Regions from separate parts of the Sporolactobacillus pectinivorans genome, predicted to be linked through region 2. Evidence: predicted binding sites of a transcription regulator. Region 2 holds the regulator's gene; each other region holds the start of a gene.
What was found. Region 2 encodes NrdR, which represses ribonucleotide reductase genes. Its sites were predicted from a motif close to AACACNATATATNGTGTT; they were not measured.
Positions count from the first base shown of each region.

Region 1: nrdJ (ribonucleoside-triphosphate reductase, adenosylcobalamin-dependent) is a predicted target of NrdR. The motif match lies at 1,058-1,075, and genes of this name have one in related genera.
Region 3: nrdI (class Ib ribonucleoside-diphosphate reductase assembly flavoprotein NrdI) is a predicted target of NrdR. The motif match lies at 1,095-1,112, and genes of this name have one in related genera.

Region 1 covers NZ_NXGA01000001.1:609,081-611,287, reverse strand. The annotation lists gene COP04_RS03245 (DMT family transporter) at 1-638, opposite strand, end outside; gene nrdJ (ribonucleoside-triphosphate reductase, adenosylcobalamin-dependent) at 1,110-2,207, shown strand, end outside.
Region 2 covers NZ_NXGA01000001.1:3,138,362-3,140,568, forward strand. The annotation lists gene COP04_RS15415 (replication initiation and membrane attachment family protein) at 1-428, opposite strand, end outside; gene nrdR (transcriptional regulator NrdR) at 904-1,389, opposite strand; gene coaE (dephospho-CoA kinase) at 1,495-2,094, opposite strand; gene mutM (DNA-formamidopyrimidine glycosylase) at 2,091-2,207, opposite strand, start outside.
Region 3 covers NZ_NXGA01000001.1:1,544,506-1,546,712, forward strand. The annotation lists gene COP04_RS07415 (hypothetical protein) at 110-718, shown strand; gene nrdI (class Ib ribonucleoside-diphosphate reductase assembly flavoprotein NrdI) at 1,225-1,608, shown strand; gene nrdE (class 1b ribonucleoside-diphosphate reductase subunit alpha) at 1,571-2,207, shown strand, end outside.

The sequences.
Region 1 (2,207 bases), 2.5 Mb from region 2:
GTCGGATGAATGAACTCAGAAATATTTATTTCATGCAACTGGCTGAAAACAAAAGGTGTGAGTACGACAATAGCAACGAGAATTGAATAGTTTGTGATCTCAATTGATGAATAACTTTTCGGGACACGTTTTATGAGAACAGACATGAGCGCCCATGTTAAAGCCGCAATCAGCAGGAAAATCCCGCCAAGTTGACCGGACACGTTGATATGACCGTTTCCGACAATAAGCAATACGCCTATTGTAGCCAAACAAACCGACACTATTTTCTTCACATTCAGCCGTTCTTTAAGCAGCAACCAGGCAAAAGTAACCATAAACGCCGGTGTAGAAGATGTAATGATTGCCCCCATCTGTGCCGAAGAAAACATTGTGCCAAATTCCTGTGTAACGATTGAGACCGTGTTTCCAATGATTCCAATGAGTATCACTAATACAAGATCGCGTTTTTGAATTCTCCATGACTGCCGCGTGACTACGCCAATGACCAGAAGTGTAATAAAGGCAACACAATATCTCATCCAAACAAGTTCTATCGGCGGGATCACTGAGACAACAACTTTAACAACTACATACATACCACCCCAAATACTGGCGGCTAAAGCTAAATATAGGGAACCCAACCAAGTGTTTTTCAATTTTTTGTACCCTCCGTATAACAAATTAGGTCAATAAATGCCCTAACGGAGAGAAGCAGTCACTTTACTCCATTAAGGACGGAGAAGTGCCGCTGGTACATCATTTTCAAATAATGGAGCTAACAACATTTTGTTCACCCCTATCCTGCTGCGGTCTAATACCTGTATTATACATGTTTTTTTAATCATACATCTTTCCAGAATTGATTTTGCTTTGAAAAATTCTTATGAAAACATTATGATGTTTCTATATTGATTGAACCGCAGCGTCTGGTCGATACCGCGCGCATCGGATGAAACCTCTTTAAGTAGCCTCGCACCTTATAATCTTGATCATCAATAGATCCCGCTATTATATTAATTTAAAAAGGATTACATTTTTGCTTATTTTCTATATGTGGATATATAATATTAACAAATACACAATATATAGTTATACTTGTAAAAGTGACTTATGGGAGGAATTATTAAATGCAAATTAAGCTGTCAGATACCTACATTGAAAAAATCAAAAGCGAAGTAACACCACATTGGGGAGAGCTTGGGTGGGTTACATATAAAAGGACCTATGCCAGATGGCTTGAAGATAAAAACAGATCGGAAAATTGGGATGAAACGGTCAAACGTGTTGTTGAGGGAAACATCAATCTCGATCCAAGAATCCAAGCAGGAGCCGTCCCGGCAGAAATTTATCACGAACTTCAGCATGAAGCGGAACGACTCTATAAACTGATTTACAGTCTTGCCGCAACGCCTTCCGGACGCAACCTGTGGATCTCCGGTACGGACTATCAGGACAGAGTCGGTGATGCGCTGAACAACTGCTGGTTCATTTCCATTCGCCCACAGGCCTATGGAAACAGTCATATCGTTCCTGACTATCTCAAAAAAGACCAGCCTGCCGTATCCATGCCCTTCTCATTTCTGTTCGATCAGTTGATGAAGGGCGGAGGCGTCGGTTTTTCTGTCGTAGAAGAAAATATCAGCCAAATGCCTGAAGTGGATCAGAAAATTGAACTGGTTGTTCTGATCAGTAAGAAAAACAAGGATTATGGTACTGCAATTGAGGCGGGTGCCGTTGATGCTGACGAGTGGTACAGTACCCATGAAGGAGAATCAGCCCTGTTTGCTGAGACCCAGGATACTCGGGAAGGATGGGTTGAATCCAATGCCCTTCTGATCGACTCCCACTTTTCAAAAACAACAGGAAAAGCCGAACGGGTCATCATTGATGTAACGAAAATCCGTGAAAAAGGACAAAGAATTCATGGTTTTGGCGGTGTAGCTGCAGGCCCAACCCCATTTATTGAGATGCTCTATTCCATTAATACCGTCCTCAATGAGGCCTATGGTCGAAAACTGACTTCCGTTGACTGCACGGATCTTTGCAATTTGATCGGCAAAAATGTGGTGGCTGGAAATGTCCGCAGGAGTGCCGAAATTGCGCTTGGGAGCCCGGTCGATCATGGTTTTGTAACAATGAAACAAGACAAAGAAAAGCTCATGGATCATCGCTGGGCTTCAAACAACAGCGTCATTGTCAGCCCTGAATTCGATGAATATGAAACG
Region 2 (2,207 bases):
AAAAGATTACTGAGCCGTTCAAAGTCCCGTGGACCGACCTGATGATACAAAAAAGTACTGAGCAAATCATCATGAAAAAACTGTTCCGGTTTCAGAGGTGGAAGGATTTGATAAATAAACAAGCCGGAATCTGAATGCTTCTTCTTCAATGTCCGAAGCAACCCGACGGCTTCAAGTTTCTTCCTGGCTTTCAGTATCCGGTCCAGTGAAAGATTCATGAACCCCATCAGCTGGTGATGGGTCACTGAAAAATGACCGTCCTGTGCATCTTTTTCCTGCCAGAAAGTAAAGTACAAACTGGTTGCCTCGATTCCAATGAGCGGCTGATAGAGACAGGTAATGATTTTCTGATCATAAAAATAAAGCAGGCTTGCTGCCCTGACTTCATACCGGTCACCCGGCAGCACCTCCTTCCAGGATTGAATCATGCCTGTTCCCCCTTTTTTATAGCTCAGTTATTAACTGCATCTGGAAAAACCCGAAATTCCCGCAGCCTTTTTAATCCAAAAACGTTTAAGCCCGGGCAATTTTATTTTCGAATTTCTTCAAAAAGCTACTAAATGATTAGCAGCGAATTCTCCGTCATCCCTTCGAAAAAACTCTTTTAGGCGGCGTAAAAAGTCATCGAATGATCAGCGGCGAATCTCAACGCCCTCCTCAGTTAAAAGGATCTTCTGCTAATAGGAAAAGGATCTTTCGCTAATACGTACACGTCCTGTGTACAACGCAGAAATCAGCACATCCTGTGCCAGTTCATGTAGCGTCAATCTACGCTCCGGCCCTCGCAACTTCGCTGCCTCCACCTTCCGACGGTCATGGATGACCTGGTGCAGGCGTTGTAACACGATGTTGCATTTTTGGCCCGCGACTGTTCTCCCTCGTCACTTTTTTAAACAGGCTCTTTTATGAGTTTTTTCTGTTGTTTTTTTCTGTTTCCAGTTGGTCCTTAAGTTCCTGAATTTCCCGTGCGAAGACATTAATGTCCTTAAACTGCCGATAAACCGACGCAAAGCGCACATACGCAACCTCGTCCACCTTTGCCAGCTCATTCATAACCAGTTCACCGATTTCATGGCTCCTGACTTCAGAACGTCCTTCATCACGAAGCGCTTTTTCCACTCGATTGGCAATACGTTCCAGCTCTTCAAGCGGAACCGGGCGCTTTTCACAGGCTTTAATTAATCCGCGCAATATTTTATCCCGGCTGAATGCTTCACGGGCATCTTCTTTCTTTACAACAACAAGCGGAATTTCTTCTACTTTTTCAAATGTAGTAAAGCGATAGTGGCAGTACTCGCATTCTCTCCGTCTGCGGATCGCCCTTCCACTGTTCACAGGACGAGAGTCCAGAACTTTGGTCCCATCTTTTTTACAGCTTGGACAGCGCATAATTCCCACCTCAATCGCAGTTTTGGATGATAATTTTATTTTATCCTAACAGAGGCCGGATGAAAAGCGGCCGCCTGGCCAAGAGTTTAAAATCTAAACGATCTGTCACATGATCATCCATTGTTTTAACAGTTTCACCAGTTGTTCCTCAGTTTCCCGAATTGTTCCGTTGTTATCGATCACCGCGCTCGCTCGCTTTTTCTTCTCCTCCAATGGCATCTGGGTGTTAATCCGTGACAGCGCTTCGGCCTTTGTCAAACTATTTCTGGTCATCAGCCTCTGAATCTGGTTGTCTTTTGTGGCATAAACAACGATCGTTTTGTCAGTCCAACCTTCAAACGAGCCTTCAAATAAAAGCGGCACATCCAGAAACACAACAGGAGCCCCCAGAGTTTCAAGTAATTTAAGCTGCTTACGCATCTCAGTGCGAATCAGCGGATGAATCATCCGATTCAGATTTTTCCTCTGATCCTCATTATGAAAAATCAGGTTGCCCAGCTTCGAGCGGTTCAATCTTCCGTCTTCAAGCAAGATCCTGTCACCAAAGACGGCGGCAATCCGTCTCAGCCCTTCGCTGCCGGGGATAACAACATCGCGAGCGATCCGGTCGGCATCGATCAAATGATAGTTGTGGTTTCTCAGCCAGTCCGATACAGTGCTTTTGCCGCTGGCTATCCCTCCGGTCAGTCCGATTTTCAGCATTATTTTTTCCTTCTCTTCTGGCATTTCGGGCAGAAATGTGTACCGCGGCCATTAACTTTCATTTTTTCAATCGCAGTGCCGCAGCGGACACAGGGCATTCCTTCACGGCCGTATAC
Region 3 (2,207 bases), 1.6 Mb from region 2:
ATGTCTAAATGGTTACAATTCCCATTTTATAGTTGACGGAAAAGTTAAAAGAACGTATATTACATTTGCTTCATCTATATTACAATTATATTACAAAGGAGTTTTTAAAATGAAAAAACGGTTTTCCGCATTCCTAATTATTGTTGCACTTTTAATTTCCAGTTTGAGTTTTTCATCGTTTGTTTCTGCAGCGGCTCCCAAAGCCATCACCTATTATACGGTACAAGGCACACCATTTTTCAGCAATAAACAAGGCACAAAAATCACCCGTATTTTGCCTGTTAACACAAAGTTTTATCTCGCCCATAAACCGGGTAGGGGCCTTTATCATGTAACATATAGTAATAAGTCAGGATATATCAATGTCAGCGATCTTTCTAAATCACGTGTTGCAACTTATAATGATTTTACAGGTTCGTGGATTCTCGGTAAAGTGAATACACATGCCAGCTATCAGATATTAATCACCAAAGACACGATCAGCTATAATTATGCTCCAATGGCAGCAGTCGCGTACGTTAAATCGAAAGACACTGTCATTAAAAATAACACATTGTGTATGAGACGGGCTACACTGCATGGCGATGGAACCGGGGTTTGGGGAAAATTGACACAAAGCATGAGACTGATCAAAAAGAACGGAAAAACGGTTCTTATCGTAAGCAAACCGGACAATAAAGAGATAATCGGATTCAGCGGAACAGCAAAAAGAAAATAGTCAAAAATTGGGGGGCCTGTTGATCAGGCCTTTTTTTGCACTTTAAGAAAGTATAAAAATTTCAAGGATTAAAGTGTAAGTGCAACTAGGCCTCTGGCATTGCCTAAAGGCTTGCCAATCGGCAAGTTTTCTTTACATAAAATATTTCCACGCCTGAAGAAAGTAATTGTAATTCCGGCTGCTGAAAAATCAGTCACATATTTTAAACTTTTTTTTGAAACTCTGCTAATAATAGAGTCAATCCTCATTTGTTGTGACATACCGCACAATGCTTAATATACCTCTGTTTTTCGGCCCAATCCAAGGATTGAAGTACCTGATTCCTTGTCATATGATATAAAAGTTACCGGCTGATTACGAATAAAACGGCTTGTGATTCACTATATATTGTGGTAAATTATTAAGCATAAACTATATGTAGTACTAAGACGACGGTAACCTCTGAAACGATGAGAAATTCAGAAGCAACCGGTATTGCAGCACTTTTTTGAACAGGAGGGCCGCCGATGATGATTTTATACGAAAGCATGACCGGAAATGTCAAACGTTTTTTAGAAAAAACAGGGCTGGCTTTTCAGCCGATCGACAGTCTGAATCCGGTTGATCGTCCTTTTATTCTTGTGACGAATACGATTGGTTTCGGCGATGCGCCGGACAGTGTGAAACAATTTTTAATGAAAAATGGTCGCTTTCTCAGAGCTGTCGCTGCGAGTGGCAACCGAAACTGGGGAAGAAATTTTGCACGTGCAGCCGACGTTATTGCCGCGGCGTACCATGTTCCGATTTTATATAAATTTGAACTTGGAGGAACAGCGGCCGATGTTATAAATTTTCAGGAAAGGGTGAGGACATTTGTTGAACGAAGCGATCAAGCCGAAGTCCTACGTTGAACTGAACAATGAGGTGCTTACGCGCGGAGAAAACGGTTTCTACCAGCTGGAGAAAGATCATGAGGCGATTCAGACCTATATGGACGAAGTCCGGCAGAAAACCGTTCATTTTAAAGGTATTCTGGACAGGCTCCACTATCTTGTTGACAACAATTTCTACTATAATGTTTTCGGTGAATACGATGAGTCGGCGATTGAGTCGCTTCATCGGTCAGCGGCTGCCTATCATTTTGAATTCAAATCTTATATGGCGGCCAGCAAGTTTTACCGCGATTATGCGATGCGAACCAACGACAAATCTCGTTATCTTGAGCGTTATGATGAACGAGTTTCAATCGCTTCTCTGTTTCTCGCAAGAGGCGATTATGACCGGGCTGTCCGGTTCATGCGGGCGATGATGGAACAGCGCTATCAGCCGGCGACACCAACCTTTCTCAATGCGGGAAAAGCAAGAAGAGGGGAAATGGTCTCCTGTTTTCTTATTGAGGCGGATGATTCCCTGAACTCGATCAATTACGTTGAAAGCACATCGCAGCAGCTGTCGAAAATCGGCGGTGGTGTTGCGCTCAATCTCTCAAAGATCCGCGCACGCGGTGAAT